3 regions of the Enterobacter sp. JS8-1 genome follow, and region 2 is predicted to be linked to each of the others. Evidence: predicted binding sites of a transcription regulator. Region 2 holds the regulator's gene; each other region holds the start of a gene.

Region 1 (3,280 bases), 1.4 Mb from region 2:
GTGTAGGTGATTTGGACGAAACCTTCTCCCAGATGTACGCGAAGTACGCCGTCCAGCATGGTTGGCACGCCTTGCTGGCGGGGCCCCTGGCTCAGCTGGGCGTAGTTTTGCAAAATCAGCGACATCCCGATGGCGGAGATCAGCGGTGCCAGTCGGGTGGAGTTTCGCAGGGGTTTATAGGCGATGCGTTCGATAGTCCAGCCATACACGCCCGTCACCACGATGGTGAACGCCAGCGTGCCCAGAATCAGCAGGGGAAACGACTCAAGACCGAAGAATGACAGCAGGGCCAGCCCGATGGCGCAGAGATAGGCCGAGATCATATACACTTCGCCATGGGCGAAGTTGATCATGCCAATGATGCCGTACACCATGGTGTAACCGATGGCGATTAAGCCGTAGACGGAGCCCAGCGTTAATCCGTTGATTAACTGTTGCAGGAAGAATGTACTCATCATCGCGCGCTCTTTTTATAGGCCGCACGACGCGTGCAGCCCGATGTGTATTCCGCGTCGGCAGGCGAACCTGCCGACGTTGAGCGTGACTCCGTCCCGTTACTGCACTTCCTTATATTTTCCCTTGTCGTCCCACTGATAAACCACGTAGTCAGACACTTTCAGATCGCCTTTGCTGTCCCAGGCTTTTTTGCCCATCACCGTGTCGACGGCGTTCGCTTTCAGCCACTCGCTGGCTTTGGCAGAGTCTTTGCCTCCGGTGGCCTTGAAGGCGGCGGCAATGGCCTGGACGGAGGCATAGGAGTAAAGGGTATAGCCTTCTGGTTCGAATTTACCGGCGCGGAATTTCTCAATCACCGCTTTACCATCCGGGATCAGTCGCGGATCTTTACCAAAGGTCATGTAGATACCGTTGGTGTACTGCGGGCCACCCGCGGCGGTGACCATCTCTTCATTGACGATACAGTCCCCTGAGAAGAATTTCGCCTGTACGCCCTGTTCACGCATCTGGCGCACCAGCGGGCCCGCTTCAGGGTGGCAGCCCCCGAAGAACACCACGTCCGGTTTTTGCGCGCCAATTTTCGTTACCAGCGCGTTAAAGTCTTTTTCCCCACGTGATAAGCCTTCATACATCACATCCTTCACGCCGCGTTTGGCAAGCGCCGCTTTGGTGGCGTCCGCCAACCCCTGACCGTAGGTGTCTTTATCGTGAATGATCACTACACGTTTGGCCTTCAGCTTATCGATGATGAAGTCGCTGGCGACTTGCCCCTGCTGATCGTCCCGGCCGCACATGCGGAACATATCGCTCATTCCGCGCTCGGTAATGAGGGGGTTAGTCGAACCGGGGGTGATGGCAATAATGCCCGCATCGCTATACACCTCGGAGGCGGGCATGGTGGAAGAGGAGCAGAAATGGCCGACAACCGCATTGACTTTGTCCTGGTCGACTAAACGGTTGGCGACGGCAACAGCCTGTTTAGGCTCGCAGGCATCATCTCCCTGAACCAGCTTAATTTTCTCACCGTTGATCCCTCCCGCGGCGTTAATGTCTTCTGCGGCCTGCGTTGCGCCATGCCAGTACTGATCGCCATAGGTGGCATTTGGGCCTGTAAACGGCCCGGCCACGCCAATCACAATATCGGCCTGGGCGGAAAATGCCGTCACCAGACAACCGGCTAACACAAGAGAAAGGGGACTTCTGATAAATTTCAGCGACATTATTGTGTTCCTTAGCAAAGAGGTTTTTGCACCACGGCGTCAACCCAAACGCCCTACGGCGCAGCCAATCTATAAATAAGATCGAGAACAACATGCACTAAACGAACAAAATCCAGGCCACATCCTGCTTAATACGGCGAGGTTTCCATGCGCAATTTGCGCGCAGAACATTAAGCAAAATCGTTGCCAGAATGGTTAACCCATTGACCGGGTTGCGACATAGTTGAGTATAGAGCGCCGATTTACGCTGCCTCGCGGGACGCACTGAAATTACAGCGGAGATCACATCTCGTTAACAACAAAGCCCATAAGTTGTGCAAGGGTCACGATTTGCACGTTTTTGCAGCAATAAAGACCTCAACTTCAGCCAGGAAAGGCGTACGATATGTGTTAGGATCTTTTCCTTTTTTTATCAGGAGTGTCAGCAATGACTGAAGGCCCATTAAATGAAAGCGAAATGGAGTGGCTGGAAGAGACGTTAATGTCTTACGGTCATGACGATGCGTCCGTGATTGACGTGTCCGAACTGGACGGCATGCTTACCGCAGTGCTTTCCGGCCCAAGGGTGGTTGAACCCGATGCCTGGCTGGTAGCGGTTTGGGGCGGCGAGAAGTACATTCCGCGCTGGAAAAACGATCGTGAAATGAACCGTTTTATCGATCTCTGCTTTAAGCATATGAACGACATTGCTGAGCGCCTGAGCGAGTATCCGGATCAGTTCGAGCCCATGTTTGGTTTTAACGACGTTGATGGCCAAAGCTACACCGTGGTTGAAGAGTGGTGCTATGGCTACATGCGCGGCGTGGCGCTGACCGACTGGTCGTCACTGCCTGACGAACTGAAAGCCGATCTGGATGTGATTGCGCTGCACGGGACGGAAGAGGGCAGCGAAAAGCTGGATGAACTGACCGAAGAGGAGTATACCGCCAGCATCGAGAGCATCCAGCCCGCGGCGCTGCGTTTATACAACTACTGGGTTGCTAACCCGCAGCAGCAGGAAACACAAAAACCGATTATTAACGGCACGAAGGTCGGGCGTAACGATCCTTGTCCGTGCGGCAGCGGGAAGAAGTTCAAGAGCTGTTGTTTGCATTAATAAAGAAAGGGGCTAATCGTAGCCCCTTTTTTATTACCCCACTTCCGGCAGCATTCCCGCTGCTATGAGGAACTGCACCAGAATAATCACCACGCCACAGGCAAACACGATGCACAGTAGCGGTTTACCCCCCGCCACGCGATAACCTTGCTGAGGATGCTGCTGACGGCTCTTCCATGCCAGCAGGGAAGGCAACAGCAGCGCGAGGACGGATAACGCCACACCCGCATAGCCAAGCGCCATCACAAAGCCACGCGGGTAAAACAGCGCAAAGGCCAGTGGCGGCAGGAAGGTAATTGCACCCGTTTGCAACCGTCCGGCAACGGTATTGCGGCGCTGGAACAGATCGGCCTGATAATCAAACAGGCCGAGCGCCACGCCCAAAAACGACGTCGCCAGCGCCAGGTCAGCGAACAAATGTACCGCCAGCTCGACGTGTGGAGAGGTCACCACCTCACGCAGCGCCATCAGGAAACCATTCAGGCCGGAATGCGCAGCCATTAAACCG
Region 2 (3,280 bases):
ATATGCACTATGAGCTGGCGAAGGATCTGGTCATCCTGACCGGTAACGCCTATCTGGAACAGTTGGACAGCAATATTACCGGCGACAAGATCACCTATCTGGTCAAAGAGCAGAAAATGCAGGCCTCCAGCGAGAAAGGCAAACGCGTCACCACCGTGCTGGTTCCATCGCAGCTGCAGGATAAAGGCAAAGGCCAGGCTCCGGCACAAAAGAAGAGTAACTAATTCGTTATGGCAACATTAACTGCAAAAAACCTCGCGAAAGCGTATAAGGGCCGCCGTGTCGTCGAAGATGTCAGCCTGACCGTCAACTCCGGCGAAATTGTGGGTTTGCTTGGCCCTAACGGTGCAGGGAAAACCACTACCTTCTACATGGTGGTGGGCATTGTGCCGCGTGATGCTGGCAACATCATCATTGATGACGAAGACATTAGCCTGCTGCCGCTGCACGCGCGCGCGCGCCGTGGTATCGGCTACCTGCCGCAGGAAGCCTCAATCTTTCGTCGTTTGAGCGTCTACGACAACCTGATGGCCGTGCTGCAGATCCGTGACGACCTGACCAGCGAGCAGCGCACCGACCGCGCCAACGAGCTGATGGAAGAGTTTCATATCGAACATCTTCGCGACAGTCTTGGTCAGGCGTTGTCCGGGGGGGAGCGTCGTCGTGTCGAGATTGCACGTGCGCTGGCCGCCAACCCGAAATTCATCCTGCTGGATGAACCCTTCGCGGGCGTTGACCCGATCTCCGTTATTGATATCAAACGCATTATCGAACACCTGCGCGACAGCGGGCTTGGCGTGCTGATCACCGACCACAACGTCCGTGAAACGCTGGCCGTCTGTGAACGCGCCTACATTGTGAGCCAGGGCCATCTGATTGCCCACGGTACACCGCAGCAAATCCTCGAAGATGAGCATGTTAAGCGCGTGTACCTTGGGGAAGACTTCAGACTCTGATAGGGTAGAGGTAACGTAACGCCGAACCGGAGAAAAATGCTCTGAACATGAAGCAAGGTTTGCAATTAAGGCTCAGCCAACAACTGGCGATGACGCCGCAGCTACAGCAGGCGATTCGTCTGTTGCAGCTGTCCACGTTAGAACTCCAGCAGGAGCTCCAGCAGGCGCTGGACAGTAATCCGTTGCTGGAGCAAACCGATCTTCATGACGAGGTAGAAACCCAGCAAACGCAGGACACTGAAACGCTCGACACCGCTGATGCGCTCGAACAAAAAGAGATGCCGGACGAGCTGCCGCTGGATGCCAGCTGGGATGAAATCTACACCGCCGGAACCCCTTCCGGCACGCGTGCAGACTACCAGGATGACGAGCTACCGGTTTATCAGGGTGAAACCACCCAGTCACTACAGGATTACCTGATGTGGCAAGTGGAGTTGACCCCCTTCTCTGATACCGACCGCGCCATTGCGACCTCGATTGTCGATGCCGTTGACGATACGGGTTATTTAACCGTAACCCTGGACGACATCCTGGAAAGTATCGGCGACGACGAGATAGAACTCGAAGAGATCGAAGCGGTTCTAAAACGCATTCAGCGTTTCGACCCGGTCGGTGTGGCCGCGAAAGATCTCCGCGATTGCCTGCTGATCCAACTGTCGCAGTTCGCCAAAGAGACGCCGTGGATTGAAGAAGCCCGCTTAATCATCAGCGATCATCTTGATCTGCTGGCTAACCACGATTTCCGCTCCCTGATGCGCGTCACGCGCCTGAAGGAAGAGGTGCTGAAAGAAGCGGTGAATCTGATCCAGTCTCTCGATCCGCGTCCCGGCCAGTCGATCCAGACCAGCGAACCGGAATATGTCATTCCGGATGTGTTAGTCAGAAAACACAACGGTCGCTGGGTAGTTGAGCTGAACTCAGACAGCATTCCTCGCCTGCAAATCAACCAGCAGTACGCCTCCATGTGCACCAGCGCGCGCAATGACTCCGATAATCAATATATTCGTAGCAATTTGCAGGAAGCACGCTGGCTGATTAAAAGTCTGGAGAGTCGAAATGACACGCTGCTGCGCGTGAGCCGCTGTATTGTTGAACAACAGCAGGCTTTTTTTGAGCAGGGCGAAGAGTTTATGAAACCGATGGTACTGGCGGACATCGCCCAGGCCGTCGAGATGCATGAATCAACCATTTCTCGCGTGACCACGCAGAAGTATCTGCACAGTCCACGCGGTATTTTTGAGCTTAAGTATTTCTTCTCCAGTCATGTGAATACCGAAGGCGGCGGCGAAGCCTCGTCAACGGCCATTCGCGCACTGGTGAAGAAGTTGATCGCCGCGGAGAACCCCGCGAAGCCACTGAGTGACAGTAAGTTAACCACCATGCTGTCCGACCAGGGTATTATGGTGGCACGTCGTACTGTTGCGAAGTATCGAGAGTCTTTATCCATTCCGCCGTCTAACCAGCGTAAACAACTGGTTTGACACAACCGATAAGGAAGACACTATGCAGCTCAATATCACAGGACACAACGTCGAGATTACTGAGGCTTTACGCGAGTTTCTGAACACGAAGTTCGCGAAGCTCGAACAGTATTTCGAAAGGATCAATCAGGTCTATATTGTGTTGAAAGTGGAGAAAGTGACTCATATCTCGGATGCAACCCTGCACGTTAACGGGGGTGAACTCCATGCCAGTGCGGAAGGGCAAGACATGTACGCGGCTATCGACGGCTTGATTGATAAGCTTGCGCGACAGCTCAATAAACATAAAGATAAACTGAAACAACACTAATTGTCCGGGCAGTTAACGGGTGCAGGACGGCCTGTTGTGCGACACAACAGGCCATTTGTACAGTTAGCGCTTAGGTGAAATTATGATGAACAACGATTCGGCTCTTCAACTGAGCAATGTCCTTAACCAGGAATGTACCCGCAGTGGGGTTCACTGCCAGAGCAAAAAACGTGCGCTGGAGATCATCAGTGAACTGGCCGCAAAACAGCTGGGCCTGCCGCCACAGGTGGTGTTCGAAGCTATCCTGACCCGTGAAAAAATGGGCAGTACCGGCATCGGCAACGGCATCGCGATCCCGCATGGCAAACTCGAAGAAGACACCTTGCGTGCCGTCGGCGTGTTTGTGCAGCTTGAAACACCCATCGCCTTTGATGCCATTGATAACCAGCCCGTCGATCTCCTCTTCGCGCTGCTGGTGCCAGCAGACCAGACAAAGACCCATCTGCATACGTTGTCGCTGGTCGCTAAACGCCTGGCCGATAAAACCATTTGCCGTCGACTGCGTTCAGCGCAAAGTGATGAAGAGCTCTTCC
Region 3 (3,280 bases), 2.0 Mb from region 2:
GCCCGCGGCCCTTCTCTCCCTGATGGGGCTTCAGGGTTTAACCCTGAATCGGCGTCCGGTACAGGCTGCCGCCATCGGTTACTTCTGGGGGCTGGGGCTGTTTGGCTCAGGTATCAACTGGGTCTACGTCAGCATCGCGCAGTTTGGCGGCATGCCGGGGCCGGTTAACGTCTTCCTCGTTGTGCTGCTCGCCGCCTATCTCTCGCTCTATACCGGACTGTTCGCAGGGGTCCTCTCGCGTCTGTGGCCTAAAACCACCTGGCTGCGCGTCGCGATTGCCGCGCCGGTTGTCTGGCAAATTACCGAGTTCCTGCGCGGATGGGTGCTTACCGGCTTCCCGTGGCTGCAGTTCGGCTACAGTCAGATTGACGGCCCGCTGAAAGGGCTGGCACCGGTGATGGGCGTTGAAGCAATTAACTTCTTGTTGATGGTGGTCAGCGGCCTGCTGGTGCTGGCGCTGGTCACGCGCTGCTGGAAACCGCTGGCTGTGGCGCTGGTGCTGTTCGCTCTGCCCTTCCCGCTGCGCTATATCCAGTGGTTCACGCCTGAACCCGAGCGCGCCATGCAGGTCTCCATGGTGCAGGGGAATATCCCGCAGTCCATGAAGTGGGACGAAAAAGAGCTGCTGAATACGCTGAAGATCTACGCCAACGCCACCGAAGAGGTGATGGGTAAATCCCAGCTGATTATCTGGCCGGAGTCCGCCATTCCCGATCTGGAAATTAACCAGCAGCCGTTCCTCAACATGATGAACGATCTGCTTGTGGCGCGCGGCAGCACGCTGATTACCGGCATCGTTGATGCACGCCTGAATCAGCAAAACCGCTACGACACCTACAACACCATCATTACGCTCGGCAAAGACAGCGAATACAGCTACAACTCCACCGACCGGTACAATAAGAATCACCTGGTACCGTTTGGTGAGTTTGTCCCGCTGGAGTCGATTCTGCGCCCGCTGGCCCCGTTCTTTGACCTGCCGATGTCCTCTTTCAGCCGCGGTCCGTACGTTCAGCCTCAGCTGCACGCGCACGGTCTCGCCCTGACGGCGGCTATCTGCTACGAAATTATTCTCGGGGAACAGGTGCGCGATAACTTCCGCCCGGATACTGACTATCTGCTGACCATCTCCAACGATGCGTGGTTTGGTAAGTCTATCGGCCCGTGGCAGCACTTCCAGATGGCGCGCATGCGCTCCCTGGAGCTGGCGCGTCCGCTGCTGCGCAGCACCAATAACGGCATCACCGCTGTGATTGGTCCGCAGGGTGACATTCAGGCGATGATCCCGCAGTTCACCCGCGAGGTGCTGACCACTACAGTCACCCCAACCACCGGGCTGACGCCGTACGCGCGTACCGGCAACTGGCCGCTGTGGATTTTGACCACGCTGTTCGGCTTTGCCGCCGTGCTGATGAGTCTGCGTCAGCGTCGTAAATAATTTTACCTTCTGTTGCCGGGTGGCGGCTACGCCTTACCCGGCCTACATTTCGCTTCGTAGGTCGGGTAAGGCGTAGCCACCACCCGACAATACCCTCCAAACTCCCATTCTGGCACGCCTATTGCTTTGTTTATTCGCGCAAACGCAGTTTGGCTTAACGTGCAACCTTGTCGCACCAGCGTAGATCATCGGCAGCACCGAAACGGTGCAACGAAAGATTATTGCCTCTGAATGGTGCGGCGCGCTTCGCAAAAATAAACAATAACGCAGCAAAATCTTTACATTAAGCCAGACTAAATGTTAACAAGCTTGCATAACACTGCACTCGCATAGCGCGAGATATAACAACATCACAATGGGTATCAATGCGTCACTGGCGCTGATAAGAAAGGAGTTGGGTATGCAATTACGTAAACTGGCCACAGCAATGCTGGTTATGGGAATGTCTGCTGGCGTCGTTCACGCTGAAGATGCTCCGGCAGCAGGCAGCACTCTCGACAAGATTGCCAAAAACGGCGTCATCGTGGTCGGCCACCGTGAATCTTCTGTCCCGTTCTCTTACTACGACAACACGCAAAAAGTCGTAGGCTATTCACAGGATTACTCCAACGCCATCGTTGAAGCTGTGAAGAAAAAGCTGAACAAACCTGACCTGCAGGTGAAGCTGATCCCAATCACTTCACAGAACCGTATTCCACTGCTGCAAAACGGCACCTTTGATTTCGAGTGTGGCTCCACCACCAACAACCTTGAGCGTCAGAAACAGGCCGCCTTCTCCGACACTATCTTTGTCGTGGGCACCCGTCTTCTGACCAAGAAAGGCGGCGCAATCAAAGATTTTGCTGACCTGAAAGGCAAAGCGGTCGTTGTGACCTCCGGTACGACTTCCGAAGTGCTGCTGCACAAGCTGAACGACGAGAAGAAAATGGATATGCGCATCATCAGCGCGAAAGACCATGGCGACTCCTTCCGTACTCTGGAAAGCGGTCGTGCCGTCGCGTTTATGATGGATGACGCCCTGCTGGCGGGCGAACGGGCGAAAGCGAAGAAACCAGACAACTGGGAAATCGTGGGCACCGCGCAGTCGAAAGAAGCCTACGGTTGTATGCTGCGTAAAGACGATGCTGACTTCAAAAAGCTGATTGATGACACCATCGCGCAGGCACAGACATCCGGCGACGCGGAAAAATGGTTCGACAAATGGTTCAAGAACCCGATTCCACCAAAGAACCTCAACATGAACTTTGAACTGTCTGACGACATGAAAGCACTGTTCAAATCACCAAACGATAAAGCGCTTAACTAATTAGAACGACAGGGGCGGGATCTCCTGCCCTCTCGATTGTCGGGAAGCATGGACAGACTATACGTTGAGTGGTCGTTCCCCACTCAGCGTGAAAATGAGCTTCTCACCAATCTTCGAGGGTAGCGCTGCTACCCTTTTTTTTCTGGAGTTTATTATGTCAATTGACTGGAACTGGGGCATCTTTCTGCAACAAGCCCCGTTCGGCAACACCACCTATCTTGGCTGGCTGTGGAGCGGCTTTCAGGTCACCGTTGCGCTATCGATAACGGCGTGGATTATCGCGTTTCTTGTCGGTTCGCTGTTCGGTATTCTGCGCACCGTTCCCAATCGCTTTCTTTCAACACTCGGCACCTTGTACGTGGAACTGTTCCGCAACGTTCCGCTGATCGTGCAGTTCTTTACCTGGTATCTGGTCGTTCCGGAACTGCTGCCGGAAAATATCGGCATGTGGTTCAAGGCGGAACTGGATCCTAACGTTCAGTTCTTTGTCTCTTCCATGCTGTGCCTGGGGCTGTTCACCGCCGCGCGCGTTTGCG

Evidence for each region. The regulator sigma-54, encoded in region 2, starts transcription at its own class of promoters, with help from an activator protein. The targets are predictions, from matches to a motif close to GTTGGCACANNTTTCGCTNT.
Region 1: ACOQH0_RS13920 (branched-chain amino acid ABC transporter substrate-binding protein) is a predicted target of sigma-54. The motif match lies at 1,848-1,867, and genes of this name have one in related genera.
Region 3: ACOQH0_RS06410 (amino acid ABC transporter substrate-binding protein) is a predicted target of sigma-54. The motif match lies at 1,547-1,566, and genes of this name have one in related genera.

What each region holds. Positions count from the first base shown of each region.
Region 1 covers NZ_CP185805.1:2,925,224-2,928,503, reverse strand. Annotated here, with positions in the region: gene ACOQH0_RS13925 (ABC transporter permease subunit) at 1-455, opposite strand, end outside; gene ACOQH0_RS13920 (branched-chain amino acid ABC transporter substrate-binding protein) at 555-1,676, opposite strand; gene ACOQH0_RS13915 (YecA family protein) at 2,104-2,772, shown strand; gene tyrP (tyrosine transporter TyrP) at 2,806-3,280, opposite strand, start outside.
Region 2 covers NZ_CP185805.1:4,275,683-4,278,962, forward strand. Annotated here, with positions in the region: gene lptA (lipopolysaccharide ABC transporter substrate-binding protein LptA) at 1-224, shown strand, start outside; gene lptB (LPS export ABC transporter ATP-binding protein) at 231-956, shown strand; gene rpoN (RNA polymerase factor sigma-54) at 1,004-2,437, shown strand; gene hpf (ribosome hibernation promoting factor) at 2,460-2,747, shown strand; gene ptsN (PTS IIA-like nitrogen regulatory protein PtsN) at 2,830-3,280, shown strand, end outside.
Region 3 covers NZ_CP185805.1:1,364,588-1,367,867, reverse strand. Annotated here, with positions in the region: gene lnt (apolipoprotein N-acyltransferase) at 1-1,438, shown strand, start outside; gene ACOQH0_RS06410 (amino acid ABC transporter substrate-binding protein) at 1,839-2,744, shown strand; gene gltJ (glutamate/aspartate ABC transporter permease GltJ) at 2,899-3,280, shown strand, end outside.